Regions from separate parts of the Paenarthrobacter sp. NCHU4564 genome, predicted to be linked through region 2. Evidence: riboswitches for the same ligand, from Rfam matches in the RefSeq annotation. Region 2 holds a riboswitch; the other holds the start of a gene.
What was found. Region 2 has a riboswitch for cyclic di-AMP ahead of ACSVIE_RS11640 (M23 family metallopeptidase). Riboswitches for the same ligand answer to the same signal wherever they lie in the genome.
Positions count from the first base shown of each region.

Region 1: linked by a shared signal. The riboswitch ahead of ACSVIE_RS05670 (NlpC/P60 family protein) and the one ahead of ACSVIE_RS11640 (M23 family metallopeptidase) in region 2 are both predicted to bind cyclic di-AMP.

Region 1 covers NZ_JBQLIS010000004.1:41,541-48,939, reverse strand. The annotation lists gene ACSVIE_RS05685 (PEP/pyruvate-binding domain-containing protein) at 1-950, opposite strand, end outside; gene ACSVIE_RS05680 (universal stress protein) at 969-2,006, opposite strand; gene ACSVIE_RS05675 (FAD-dependent monooxygenase) at 2,441-3,109, shown strand; gene ACSVIE_RS05670 (NlpC/P60 family protein) at 3,193-3,981, opposite strand; cyclic di-AMP (ydaO/yuaA leader) riboswitch at 3,985-4,170, opposite strand; gene ACSVIE_RS05665 (copper resistance CopC family protein) at 4,328-4,963, opposite strand; gene ACSVIE_RS05660 (NCS2 family permease) at 5,076-6,518, shown strand; gene hutG (formimidoylglutamase) at 6,675-7,399, shown strand, end outside.
Region 2 covers NZ_JBQLIS010000009.1:137,948-145,346, forward strand. The annotation lists gene ACSVIE_RS11620 (NTP transferase domain-containing protein) at 1-709, opposite strand, end outside; gene ACSVIE_RS11625 (HNH endonuclease) at 753-1,253, opposite strand; gene ACSVIE_RS11630 (NlpC/P60 family protein) at 1,502-2,275, opposite strand; gene ACSVIE_RS11635 (C40 family peptidase) at 2,375-3,118, opposite strand; cyclic di-AMP (ydaO/yuaA leader) riboswitch at 3,123-3,282, opposite strand; gene ACSVIE_RS11640 (M23 family metallopeptidase) at 3,429-4,259, opposite strand; cyclic di-AMP (ydaO/yuaA leader) riboswitch at 4,264-4,503, opposite strand; gene ACSVIE_RS11645 (metal-dependent transcriptional regulator) at 4,706-5,401, opposite strand; gene serC (phosphoserine transaminase) at 5,705-6,835, shown strand; gene ACSVIE_RS11655 (DUF3027 domain-containing protein) at 6,915-7,399, opposite strand, start outside.

The DNA.
Region 1 (7,399 bases), on a different contig from region 2:
GGGGCAGAGTAGTGCTCCTCCACCCTTTGCCCCAGCAGCGCCAGCTCCTGGATCCGGGAGTCACTGAGGCACTGTTGGGGAGGGTTGTCCGGCAGAGCGGCCTCGATCCGTTCCGTGCCGCCGCCGGGTACCGATCGGATTTCCACCCGACGATCACCGAGGGTCCGTTTGAGGATGCTCCGGGTTTGGACATCGACGATGTACTGGTCCGGATTGACCGCTCCCGACACCACGGCCTCGCCGAGCCCGGGGCTTGCGTCGATGACTGCCTCCCGCCGGCGGCCTGTCACCGGGTTGGCAGTGAACATCACCCCGGCGGCCGCGGAGTCGATCATTTGCTGCACCACCACCGCGAGGGTCACCGTTGAGTGGCTGATTCCGTTGGTGGTCCTGTAGCTCACGGCCCGGTCGGTCCACAGCGAAGCCCAGCATCTGCTCACTGCATCAACGACGTTGTCCACCCCCACGACGTTCAGGAACGTGTCCTGCTGGCCGGCGAAGCTCGCGAACGGCAAATCTTCCGCGGTGGCCGAGGAACGGACCGCGACAGGAGCGTCTCCGCCCAGGGCCAGATAGGAACTTCGCAGTTCGGCGACCACATCAGGAGGGATTCCCGCCTCCCGTATCAGCGATCGCGCGCGGGCCGCCAAGGAGTTCAGTTCGGCTGTGGCCCGCTGGCCGGACATGGACTGCTGGCCGGACATGGACTTAGCCGCAGCATCCAAGGCCTCAAGAACATCCTCCAGGCCGGTGGACGCGAGGGAATGCCTGTACGCGGCTGTCGTCAGGCAAAACCCTGAAGGCACGGGGAACCCGGCGGCAAGCAACTCCCCCAGGTTTGCCGCCTTGCCTCCGACTTCTGCGAGCATCCCAGCCCGGATCCGGTCCAGCGGCACAACGTACGTGCGTCCACCAGTTCCTGGTTGCCGGTTCCGTTCCTGGCTGCTCATGTGAAGGGCGGCGCTGCTTTAGGCTGTGCCAAGCATGGGACCGAACTTGGCGCGGTCGGCGAGCCTGGGATCTTCCCTGTCCGGAACCACCAGCACGGGCCCCTTGGCATGGTGCAGGACGCCGTCCGAAGTGGAGCCCAGAAGCATGCCGGCAAATCCACCCCGTCCGCGGGTGCCCAGGACCACCAGCTCAACACTGCGGCTGGCCTCCACCAGGACGTCAACGGGTGCGCCGTCCCGGAGGTCCGTCTCCACGGTCAGCCGGGGGAAGTGGCTCCGCAGCCACGCTACCCCAGCGTCCAGTTGCACCTTGATGTCCGCGAAGAGGGCATCGCGATCAAGCGGCGCAGGCACCCAGGCCAGCGATCCGCTGTACTGCGGAACTGCGCAAATGACGCGGAGGCTGGCGCCCATCCGCTCTGCTTGTTCAGCGGCTTCCAAAACCGCGACCCGCGCCTGCTCCGAACCATCCACGCCCACGACGACCACATTCTCCACCGTCCGCGGACCGGCCTTGGCGTGTTCGGCCTTGATGTGTTTGTCCTCGGTGTTCTCGCCCAAGCGGTCCGCGCAGTAGAGCGGCACAGTAACGGTAGGGCATTTGGCATGGGCAGGCAGCGCGCTGCTCACGGAGCCCAGGAGGCGCCCGACGAACCCGCCACGCCCGCGGCTTCCGAAGACCAGCAGCTCCGCCTCCGCGGACAGGTCCAGCAGGACACCGGCCGCGTCTCCGTTCTCAACGGAAGCGTCGACATCGATGGAGTAGCCGGAAACCTTGTCCATGGCCTGTTTGACGATCGCCTCGGCACCCTCCCGGATCACGGAGTCGTCCACTGTGGCGTATCCGCCGTCCAAGCCCGAAGCAGCAAAGATCGGCACCGAATAGGCGGTGACGATGTGGAGCGGGCGCTGCCGGCGTTCAGCTTCCCGGGCGGCCCAGACCAAGGCGCACTGACCGTGCTCCGAACCATCCACGCCGACGACGATTCCTCCGGGTGCTGCCACCGGGTCCTCACCGTCCCGGGTGTGGTCAACGTGTCTGCCGTGCTGGTCCATTGGGGGCCTGCCTCTCCACCTGCTGCTTGATGTTCCGGCCATTCTGCCAGAGGTTCCAGCAATCGATGGACCTCGTGACAAGCTTGCCTGCGGCCGGGGCCGGGGAAGCCCTTGGGATTCCCCTTCCAATCCCAACTATTCTCGGTTGGCATGGCCGAATCAAGGCGACGTTGGGCTATGTGCATAACGGTCCGGGCTCGGTTTCGGGGTCCAGCCAGTGCCCGCAGCCAGGCTCCTTGATGGCCAAAATGACCACAAAAAACACGCTGTGGCGGAGGCTATCCACGACACAAAAAGTTGGGTAATGTTCGAGTCACCGAATGGCCGGCAAGCGTGTTCCAGCACACATACCGGCCATTTACTTGCGACCGCTTGGGGACCCGGACGCAACCCATGCGATGCCCGCGGGCACACAGTCAAGGAGGAACCAAGCAGTGCACCTCACGCCTGATTCCGGCACGGAACGGACCACCACCGTGGTCATCGGCGCCGGGCTTTCCGGGTTGGCTGTGGCCAGCGAACTGAGCCGTCATGGCGTTGGCTCGATCGTGGTGGACAGCCTCATGGGAACACCTTCCCCGGCAACGGCGTCCCTTCATACCGGCATGCTGCCCCGCTGCGACGTTTCCGACCCCGCTGCCATGCAGGAACGCAACGAAATCCTCCGGCACTTGCGCAACTACGCAGCGAGCCATCACTTGGATGTCCGCAGCACTACCCGCGCCGTGCGCCTCGATTTCCTGGGCAGCGAGCCACAGCCGGCCTATGGCCAAGTGGCGGACCTTGGCAGCACCCGCACCGGCCTATCCCCGGTCGAAACCCGGAAATGGGCGGTCCATACCCCGGACGGCATCCTGCTGGCCGACCACATCGTGGTCACGCGCTGCGCCCAGAGCCAGTTGCGCAGGATGCTCGCGGACCTTGGAATCAGCATCGGCCAGAACCTCGTGGCTGCCATGCGGGCGGTAGGCATGCACCTGGTGGGCGTGGGCGAACTCGTGACCCCTACCCCCAAGGAAGTACTTCGGCAGGCCAAAGCCGTGGGCCAGGCCATCTCGGCGAGGGTGGCCCTTCCGGCCTCACCGGGCGTTGCCCTCGCCTGAAACGCCTTCCAACCAGACAACAAAAGCCGGCACCCTCGGGACGTTGAGTCCCGGAGATGCCGGCTTTTGGTGAAGCGTGAGGCTTAGGCGCCTGCGCGTACGTAGGTCAGGGGACCCGTAGCGGTCAGCCAGCTAATGGGATGGATACCCGTCTGGTTGCCGTTGATGCCACCGCTGATGGCCTGGCCGTTGCCGATGTAGATGGCAACGTGGCCGGACTGGACGATCATGTCGCCCGGCTGCGGGTCGCTGACTACCTTGCCGTAGTTCAGGAACTGCATGGGAGCGAGATCGCCAACCCGGATACCTGCAGAGCCGAGGGCCTTTTCAACCATGGCGGTGCAGTCCTGGAAGATGCCGATCTGCGCGTAGGCCGAGGCAACCATGGCGGCGTTGACGCCACCGGCGGCCGGAGCAGCGGCAGCAGGAGCGGCAGGAGCCGGAGCGGTTGCAGTGGCGGTAGCCGTGGCCTTGGCCGGGGCGGCAGCGGTGGTGGCTGCAGCCTTCTTGGGTGCCGGCGCAGGAGCCGGTGCCGGCTTTTCGATGACCGGTGCTGCTACGGAAGCAACTGCCGGACGCTCGAAGTTGACGGTAGCCGTTGCAGCGGCGGTGACAACCTTGTTGGGAGCCTCGGAAACCGTCTGCGCCACCGTGGCGGGGCTGGAGTCGCGCTCCACCGGTGCCTGTGCCGGGGTTTCCGCGGCGTGGGCGGCGATGGAACCGGTCAGGACCAGGCCCGACGCGGCGGCGATAACAGCAGCCTGGCGGCCTGCGCCCGATGCGTTGCTGGCAACAGCCTTGGAGATTGAGATGAACGGATTGGGACGTACGCTGTCCGCCTTACGACGGCCGCGAAGAATGCGTGAAGACATGAAAAAGCCTCTCCCGATGCCTGCGAGGTTAGCTGTCGGATTCGGATGGGAGTCACCCGGCCACTGTCTCCCGCCATGCAGCGGAAGCTTCGTGACTTCACCCCAAGGTCAGCTTCAAAAGCTGACCAAAATGGGTTCCCCGTCTCTGCCGTAGGTATGTCTGCGAACGGATTCCGGCCTGCGGCAGAGCTAGGCAATCAGGCCGGAAGTGCCCCGTACATGGATCGGGCACAGGTACTACCGTACGCGATGATCACACCAAAGTCACATTTGAGTAACGAGAAGTTTGGTTTTGGCGTGTCGCAGTAACCGATCCGAGACCTTCGACGCTAAGTAGAAAACCCCGTTATTCCGCGGATTTTTCGGCATCGGCGCCGTCGGTGGCCGCCAACTTCCGACGCGCCGTAACGGCCAGGAAGATCACGAGGCCAACCGCAACAACAGCCAGCCCGACGATGCTCCAGGGAAACGGCTGGGACTCCGCCGCCGGGGCAGCCTCGTTGCCGCTGGTACCAGGTGCTGACGTGCCTGCCGAAGGGACCGACGCTGCCGGTGCGGACGCCGACGGTGACGCCACCGCCGAGCCGCCGGCCGCCGTCGTACTTCCGCTGGCGGCCGTGAAGGAAAAGGTGCCCTCGATCGGGTGGGAGTCGGAGCTGACCACGCGCCACGTGACCGTGTATTGGCCAGCCGGCGCGCCGGGGCGAAGCTTCTGCACCGCTTGGTTGTCGATGATTTCGACGGCGCCATCCGCCCAGTTCTCGCCACCGGAAGTCACCGTTACGCCCGAGCCGATGGCCAGGGGGCGGTTGTTGAAGGTGATGGAGACCGACGCCGGAACCTCGGCAACGCTGGCACCGTTCGCCGGAGCGGTGGACTCGGCGACATCGTGCGCGGACGCCGGAGCAGCACCAAACAGCACTGCGGCGGTGAAGGCCACAACAGCAACGACGGCGGCCAGAAGGGGGCGGATGGTACGCATGGGGCGGTTTCTCCTAGTGTTGGCTTCCTTACAGACTAGGCGAATCGTCCGGGCGGGCCGTATCCGCGGCATAGGATTTGAGAGCACACTCACCCAATCCCCGGAGACCTTCATGCTTAAACAAGGTTCTGCCATCGACCGTTACTTCAAGATCTCTGAACGAGGCTCCACGTACTCACGCGAGATCCGCGGCGGCTTTGCGACGTTCTTCGCCATGAGCTACATCGTTGTCCTGAACCCCCTGATCCTCTCCGGAGCGGACTCCAGCGGCGAATCACTCGGCTTTACTGCCGTGGCAGCTACCACCGCATTCGTCGCGGGCATCCTGACCATCCTCATGGGTGCGTGGGCAAAGCACCCGTTTGCCGTGGCAACCGGCCTGGGCGTCAACGCCTTCGTGGCCGTCACCGTGGCCTCCCACCCGGAACTGACCTGGCCGGACATGATGGGCCTGGTGGTGCTCTCCGGCGTGACCATGCTGATCCTGGTGCTCACCGGATTCCGCACCGCCGTGTTCAAGGCTGTCCCGGAGGCGCTGAAGACCGCGATCGTGGTGGGCATTGGCCTGTTCATTGCACTGATCGGCCTGGTGAACGCCGGCTTCGTTCGCCGCATCCCGGACGCCGCCGGCACCACCGTGCCCCTTGGATTGGGTGTTGAAGGCAAGCTCATGGGCTGGCCCACCCTGGTGTTCGCCGTCGGGTTGCTGCTGACCATCGCCCTGGTAGTCCGCAAGGTCCGTGGCGCGATCCTCATCGGCATCGTCGCATCCACCGCACTGGCCGCCATCCTCGAGTTCACGCTCCACATCGGCCCCAGTGTGGACGGCGACACCGTGAACCCGCGCGGCTGGTCCCTGGTGGCCCCTACCCTGTCCGAATGGGGCGCACCCGATCTCTCACTGATCGGCAAAGCCAACCCGTTCGGCGCCTTTGAGCACTTGGGCTTCATCGCAGCGGCGCTGCTGGCGTTCGTGATCCTGCTGAGCATCTTCTTCGACGCCATGGGCACCATGGTGGGCCTGGCCAACGAGGCCGGGACCGTGGACGAAAAGGGCAACATCCCCAACGTCGACCGTGTGCTTCAGGTTGACGCCCTCGGCGCGATCGTGGGTGGCGGTTCGTCCGTGTCCTCCAACCAGATCTTCGTGGAGTCCGGCGCCGGCATCGGCGAAGGTGCACGCACCGGCCTCGCCTCGATCGTGACCGGCATCCTCTTCCTGGTGGCCATGTTCTTCACGCCGCTGATCAACCTGGTTCCGTTCGAAGCCGTCGCCCCTGCACTGGTGGTGGTGGGCTTCATGATGGTCTCCCAGGTGGGCAAGATCGACTGGCAGGACTGGGGCGTGGGCATCCCGGCCTTCCTGACCATCGCCCTCATGCCGTTCACGTACTCGATTGCCAACGGCCTGGGCGCCGGATTCATCTCCTACGTCCTGATCCGCACGTTCCAGGGCCGTGCCCGCGAAGTCCACCCACTGATGTGGGCCGTGGCCGCCGCCTTCCTGTTGTTCTTTGGCATTGGCACCGTGGAGGAGCTGCTCGGGGTCAAATAGCTCCCTGCCGAGATGGCATTTGATGACAATGTTGGGCTCCGGCATTGTCATCAAATGCCATGTCGCGGTGATGTCCGGGCCTGGATGTCCGGCATTTCAGACACTCCGGACCCGGAACTGCTGGCTTTGGCCGTCCGGGTCCGGTCTGCTTTAAGCATGGAAACGAGCGCCCTCACCGTAGACGTCACTCCCACCCCGTGGACCGGCCGTTTCGACGGCGACGGCGCCGAGCACCGCCGGTGGTGGCAGGCTGTGGCTCCCCACACCCCGGAAACGTCCGCAGGGGCCCTGCGTCCCGCCGTCGTGCTTGGCTTTTGCAGTGACGCCGGCGTCCGCCGCAACAAGGGCCGGGTAGGTGCCTCAGCGGCGCCGGCCGCGATCCGTTCGGCACTGGGTCCACTGGCGTTCCATCTGGACCGCCACCTCTTCGACGCCGGCGACGTCGTGGTGGAAGGCGACGCCCTGGAGGCGGGCCAGGAGCGTGCCGGGCGCGCCATTTCGGCACTGCTCGACGGCGGAAACCTCACCGTGGTGCTGGGCGGCGGACACGAGACCGCGTTCGCCAGCTACCTGGGCGTTGCGGGATCTGACGCCGTGCGCAGTGGCAAGCGGCTGGGCGTGCTGAACCTCGATGCCCACTTCGACCTGCGGGATGAGCCCACTCCGAGTTCGGGTACGCCGTTCCTCCAGATGTCCCGGGAGGAAGCCGCCGCCGGGCGCGAACTGCAGTACGCCGTCGTCGGTATTTCGGAACCCAACAACACGCGGACGCTGTTCGACACCGCTGACCGGCTCGGCGTGAAATACCTGCTGGACGAGGACTGCTCCGCGGAACGGGTGGAGGTTTTTGTTGCGGATTTCCTTGCCGGCGTGGACGTACT
Region 2 (7,399 bases):
CGTTGACGTCCACCTCTACACCCTCAAGTTCAAAAGCCTGCAACAGCGCACGGCACCATTCCTCAAGCGTCTCGTCCTGGCTCTTCATGTCCGCCTCCAGTTTCTTGTCACGGTCCGGGCCTGTGTCCACGCCCAGGGCAGCCGCGTCCTCCCAGGTGTCCACGTCGTCGGTGGAACCAACAGGGACGGGCACTGCCAGCAGGTTCAGCCTAGCAAGCAGCCGGAATACCGAGGCGTTCGTTAACGTGCCGCTATCCGCGGCGGAGGCAATCTCCACCGCCAAGGCGTCCGTCCTGTAAATGCCCAGGAGGGGTTGTTGCCGCCCGTCCGCCGACACTGCCATTGCACCCTGCTTTCCGGAAGCCCGGGCGACCTGGTCGAGCAGTGTTCCCACGCCCCTGGCGGCATGCGGCATGTCGCATGCCAGCACCAACGTCCACGGAGCGGACCCACCCCCCGACTCCAACGCCGCCAAACCCGCAGCTATCGCAGCGGCCGGTCCTGCATACGCGGGTTCCTCGCGCGCCCTCAGCACCCCTGGAGGAAGGTCGGGGCCCGGCGGCCCAACCACTACTACCGAGCCCGCACCAGCGGCAGCCCGCAGTGCCAGCGAAAGGAGGGTGGCGCCGTCGTACGTCAATCCCTGCTTGGGCACGCCACCGAGGCGGGTGGCCCTGCCACCCGCCAGGATCACGGCATTGAACTCCATCCGGCCAGACTACCGCCACTGGCGGGAGCCCGGCGGAAATCGATCAGGCAGCCGACTCCGGCAACAAGAACGGATCCCAGTCCGGTGCAGGTTTCTCGAGTTCCTTGATCTGCCACGTAGTTCCTGTGGGAACGCCGGGCGTGAAACGGAGTTTCCATCCCATCTCGGCGAGTGTGTGGTCGCTCTTGGCGTTGTTGCATTTCAAGCACGCCGCAACCAGGTTTTCCCAGGAATCCGCGCCGCCCCTGGACTTGGGGTGGACGTGGTCTATGGTGTGTGCTGTTTTGCCGCAGTAAGCGCAACGGTGTCCGTCACGGCGGAGTACTCCGCGGCGGCTCACAGCTGTGATCCTGTTGTAGCGGGGACGGATGTAGCGGTTAAGGAGAATCACGGTGGGGCGACCCAGGATTTCCTGCGGCCCGACGACAGGCTCGTCGCCTTCGGCCACTACGCTTGCTTTTCCGGCCAGCACAAGGACCAGCGCCCGGCGGAAAGTCACTACCGCCAGCGGTTCATATCCAGCATTCAGAACGAGTGTGCGCATGCACGTACCTCTTCACGGCCGCACCCGTCAGGGGCACGAGGGCCGGCTGCCCTCTGCATGTACGGGCTGTGGATCGACAAGACAAGGGTAAGCACTTATATGCCATATCAACGAATTATTCTGTTGATTCCCCTGTGGTGTCGGTCAATGTTCACGTGCGGGACACCTGTTCCCGGGCAAACGTGGCGGCGTTAAAACGAGGAAACCCCGCAGGCGCTGTGCCTGCGGGGTTCCCTTGGGATGATCGATCAGCCGTTGACCCGGATGAAAACGGGGCCTGAGCCGACATTTGCACTGAACAGTGCGGTGGTGGATCCGTTCCATCCGCCGTGCACTGCCATGCCGTTGCCGACGTAAACGGCAATGTGTGCCATTCCGCCGTAGCCGCCGTTGGCGTAGTAGATCAGGTCTCCCGGCTGCGCTTCAGCTGCGCTCACCGTGCGTCCCAACGAAAGGTAGCCGGCCGGCCAGTCGTGGAAGTTGATTCCCACCGCCGCAAGGGAGTTGGTCACCAGCATGGTGCAGTCCTGCGTGACACCCAACTGTGCGTAGGCTGCCGCGGCGATCGCGGCACCCAGGCCGCTGGAGGCGGCGGGAGCCTTGGTGGCAGGGGCCGCAGTGCTGACCGAAACATTGGCCGCACCGGACTGCGTGGTGGCACCGGAAGCGGCTTTGGTTTCAGCCTTTGCGGGAGCCTTCTCCACCACGGGAGCCGGAGCTTCAACCGTCGTGACGACGGGGCGCTCGTAGGAGATGGCCACGGTGGAATCGGCTGCAATGGTTACCTGGGCAACGGCCTGCACGTCGAGTGCCGTGGTGGCGGTGGACTCGCGCTGGATGTTGGTGTCGGCCGCGTTGGCAGCAACACCACTGGTCAGGACCAGGCCTGATGCAGCGGCGATAACGGCTGCCTGGCGGCCAACGCCGCCTGCATTGCCGCTGACGGCCTTGGCGATGACGGCGATGGAGCTGGTCTTGGGGGCCTCAGCGCGGTGCCGTGCATTCTTGTTTGCACTCGTCATGGTTACTCTCTTTTGTCGTATCCGGACGCGGTTGGGGACGCGTCCGGTTCGGCAGGCCAGCACTTGGGGGGCATGCTGGCTTGCCCCGAACGGGATGTGCTAGCCGAGGGTGTAGAACGAGGAGCTGCCGGTGGAAGCCACCGAGTGGAGCAGCGTGCCCTGGCTGGGGTTGAGGGCGCTGATCATCATGCCGTTGCCAACGTAGATGCCCACGTGGGCTCCACCGTTCTGCATCACCAGGTCACCGGGAGCCGGCGTGCTGGTGGGCTTCATGGCGGTCCATGCGTTGACGCGGGGGATGCTGATGCCGGCCTGGGCGTAGACCCACTGGGTGAAACCTGAGCAGTCCCAACCGTTGGGGCTGGTGCCGCCCCAGACGTAGGGGTGGCCAATGCCGGTGTAAGCAATGGCGGCGAGGCCCGAAGCGGCTGCGCTGGAAGCGGAGTCCTTGGCCTTGGAAGACTGGGCCGTCACTGCAGCACCGCTGGTGGAACCACCGTTGCCGGCCTGCGTGCGGGTGGTCTGGGAAGCGCGCTGGACCTTGGGGGCTTCCTTGGTGGCCACGACGGGGCTTTCGAAGGAAACCGTGGCGGTGGGCTCGGCGGTAACCACTGCGGTGGTCACGAGCTGCTGGGTGCTTGACGATTCCGACTTGGAGACGTCGGTGTCAGCTGCCTGGGCGGGCATTCCAACGCTGAGGACAAGTCCTGAAGCTGCGGCCAGAACGGCGGCCTGGCGTCCTACGGTGCCTGCATTGGTGGAAACAGCCTTGGAAAGGTTGTTCAAAGGGTTCGTGCGAACCGTTTCGGCGCGGTGGCGCGCAGGGGTAGTGCGTGAAGACACGAAGGTAGCCTCTCCCAATGCCTGCGAGGTGAGCTGTCGGATTCGGATGGGAGTCATCCGGCCGCTCCGCTTCAAGGAAGCTTTGCGACTTAACCCCTAGGCCTTCAAAAAAGGCCGGAAGTGGTTCCCCCGCCCCTGCCAGACGAATTTTGCGAACGGACCCTGGATGGTGGCAGAGCTAGGCAATCCACCCAAGTGCATCGGCTCCCTGGAAGCCGATGCGATTTAGACGGTACAACAGAAGTGCTTCAATGTCACATTCAGATCACGGGGCGTGTCACAAATGCGAGAGACGACCATCGGCTGTGGCTTAGAGCCAACCCATGGGGTCAACGACTTCGCCGTTGACCTGGACCTCGAAGTGGAGGTGGCAGCCGGTGGAGGCGCCGGTGGTTCCGCTCAGGGCAACAGTGTCTCCGCGGCTGACGGTCTGGCCGACCTTGACGCTGAACGACGACAAGTGGTTGTACGTGGTCTCGAGGCCGTTGCCGTGGTCTACCACCACGCGGTTGCCTCCACCGTACTCGTGCCATCCGGCGAACGTGACCTTGCCGGCTGCTGCCGCATGGACAGCGGTGCCGCACTGGGCCACAAAGTCCTGCCCGCGGTGGAAGTCGCCGGCGCCGCCCGTGAGCGGGCTGATGCGGTAGCCGAACGGAGAAGCCGTGCTGAGCGTGTCCAGCGGGCTGCCCAGGCTGCCGACGGATGAGGCACGCTGGATGCTCTCGGCCGACTGTGCACTCAGGAGCTGCTTGAGCTTTCCGTCAGGATCCGCCGCAGTAGCAACGGCTGCGCGGCTGAAATCGATCTTGGCCGACGCTTCCGCGGAAACCTCGGGCTGGCTGCCGCCCGCGACTGTCAGCGCGGCCTCGGTCTGGCCCGACTCGGAGGTGGCCATCACCGGGCTGGTGGCCGGCAGACCGACAGTCAGGGCAAGGCCGGTGGCGGCAAGCGCTACACCGGCTTTCTGCCCGACGCCACTGGCTGCGGCGAAGTCGGCAACCTGGCGCAACGGGCTCTTACGGCGGCGCACCTGACGCTGGGTGTCGCGGGGCCGGATCTCCGTTACGACGCGGGCTGGCCGCAGCTCAGTAGCGGGGCCGGTCGCGCGTCGGCGGCCCCTGGCGTTCTGCGATGTCAAACTCTGTTCCTCTCTGAAAAGCCTGCGAAGTTAGCTGTCGGATTCGGATCAGAGAGTTCAGACCCGGCCCGCACAAAGCGCACACGGCACACAGGTATCCCAGGAGGGACTTGCGTCAGTAGGCACTTCTGCTGCGGGCTTCACCCCAAGGCTGCTTCTTTAGACAGCCGCTTGTGGTTCCCCCGCCTCTGCCAGTGGTGGATGGCACACCTGATCTGCTGGCAGAGTTCGGCTCCAGATCAGGTAACGCTTTGGTATCAGCGCTAGTAGATAACTATAGGGGATTAAAGCCCGCAGTAATAAATTCGTTATCTACAGAAACGGGGCGTGGCGGAGCGAGCCCATACCACTTCCTGCGGAAAAGTGCAGGTCACACGCTGGCGCTGATCCCAAAGGTGAGATCCGCCACCCCGCCGGACGCGCCGGGCGGTGCCCCGGGCATGAGTTCAGTTGACGGCGACGAAGACGTGCGCTGCGACTTCCGGCGGCAGCTCCAAGGCGCCTTCGATACCGGGTACGCGGACCGAGATGTATTCACCCACGCGTTCGAGCGAGACGGCAGCGCCCGGGCGGATGCCGCCCTCGTCAAGCTGGGTCAGGAGCTCGGGCTCCACCTGGATGGGCTCGGCCAGGCGACTCACCACGACACGGGAGTCCGAAGCGTATCCGTCCATGGCCTGCAGGAGGTTGACATCACCGCGTTCCAGCGGCTGGCCACCCAACCCGCCCAGTGCTTCCAGGCCGGGAATCGGGTTGCCGTACGGAGATTCAGTGGGGTGTTCCAGGAGTTCGTAGAGCCTGCGCTCCACCCGCTCGCTCATGACGTGCTCCCACCGGCACGCTTCATCGTGGACGTAGGCCCAGTCCAGGCCGATCACGTCGGCAAGGAGGCGTTCAGCCAGGCGGTGCTTGCGCATGACCTCGGTGGCGCGCTTGCGGCCGACCTCCGTCAGTTCCAGGTGGCGGTCATTGGAGACAACCACCAGGCCGTCGCGCTCCATGCGGCCAATGGTCTGGGAAACCGTGGGGCCTGAGTGGCGGAGGCGTTCGGCGATGCGTGCGCGAAGAGCAACAATGTTCTCCTCTTCAAGCTCCAAAATGGTCCGAAGATACATCTCAGTGGTATCGATCAGATCCGTCATCCAGCTCAGCTCTCCTCGAACGCAGTTCTTGCGTAATCTCCACCGTACCGCGTCCCGGGCAAGTCCGTCGGTGCACAACCTCCGGCTCAGGAACGCCAAACCTTAGCCTAGCTTATTTGGAATTACTCTTGATAATTTCACTCTGCGACCGGGGCCCTCGGAGCCGGCGCCGTTCCACGTGGCGGACTATGACAGCCGGAGGTTAGTGCCCGCCCTCCCCGTCAGGCAGAATTGGGGAGTCGAAGGGGCAGCTGATGCCACCTGCCACCTCCCCATCTTTGACCGAAACACATTGGAGCCACCGTGAGCGACAACAGCATCACCATTCCCGCCGACCTGCTGCCCAAGGACGGCCGCTTCGGTGCAGGACCGTCCAAGGTCCGCCCGGAACAAATAGAAGCCTTGTCCGCTGCAGCGAAGAACATCCTCGGCACCTCCCACCGCCAGGCTCCGGTCAAGAACCTTGTGGGCTCGGTCCGCGAGGGCCTCAGCCAGTTCTTCCGCGCGCCCGAGGGCTACGAGGTTGTCCTGGGTGTGGGCGGATCCACTGCGTTCTGGGATGTTGCTGCGTTCGGCCTGGTGGAGAAGAAGGCCCAGCACCTCTCCTTCGGCGAATTCGGTTCCAAGTTCGCTTCGGCCACCAACAAGGCCCCGTTCCTGGACGAGTCCTCCATCATCAAGTCCGAGCCCGGAACGCGTCCCGCGCCCAGGGCAGAGGCCGGCGTGGACGTCTATGCCTGGCCACAGAACGAGACCTCCACGGGCGTTGCCGCGACGGTCAAGCGCGTGGACGGCGCCGATGAGGGCTCACTGGTGCTGGTGGATGCCACCTCCGCTGCCGGCGGCCTCGACGTTGATGTTGCGGAGTCGGATGTCTACTACTTCGCACCCCAGAAGAACTTTGCCTCGGATGGGGGCCTGTGGCTGGGCCTTTTCTCCCCCGCTGCTCTGGAGCGGGCAGCCCGCATCAAGGCCGGCGGCCGTTGGATTCCCGACTTCCTGGATCTCCAGACGGCCATCGACAACTCCAAGCTGAACCAGACGTACAACACTCCGTCCCTGACCACCTTGGTCACCTTGGACGCGCAGGTCCAGTGGCTCAACAGCAACGGCGGCCTGGACTTTGCCAGCAAGCGCACGGCCGATTCCGCCAGCCGCGTGTACTCCTGGGCCGAAGCCTCCGAATACGCCACGCCGTTCGTCGCCAACGCCGAGGAACGCTCAAACGTCATTGCAACCATCGACTTCGACGATTCGATCGATGCCGCTGCCATCGCCAAGGTGCTGCGCGCCAACGGAATCGTCGACACCGAGCCTTACCGCAAGCTTGGCCGCAACCAACTCCGGATTGCCACCTTTGTTGCGATCGAGCCGGACGACGTTTCCGCCCTGCTGGCGAGCATCGACTACGTGGTCGGGGAACTGAAGAAGTAAGAGCACACAAAAGCGGCGCTGGCCAGGATCTCCCGGCCAGCGCCGCTTTTGTGTTTATGGGCGTCAGGTTTGCTGAGCGTCAGTTTTGCTGGCCTTGCGGCGCGGCTTCAACGTCCTCAAATGCCGTGTCCGGCTCGTCGGACTCGTCGTCGTCGTCTTCGTCCGACTCAGCCTGGACCGCCTCGTCCTCGGCTGCCTGGACGGACTCCTCGGAGATTTCGTCGGTGGTCTCCTCCACCAGCGGTGTTTCATCTTCGGGCCGGACCCGTTTGGCCCAGGGCACCCACTCCGGCGCCAGGATGGAGTCGTCGGAGGGCAGGAGACCGAGTTCGCTGACGGTGACAACCTTGGAACGCGAATTGCGGGTCACCACTGCGAACCACTGCCAACCCCCATAACCGGGAAGCCTGGATTCGAAGAGGTGGGTCACCACGCGTTCACCTTCGGACTTTGCTCCCAGATGCTCACCGATCTCAGCCGGCTTTGCGATGGTCTGCACTGCCTCCCGGGCAACCCCGACGGCGGCAGCCAGGAAGGCGTCCGGCTTGCCTGTGCGCCACACCG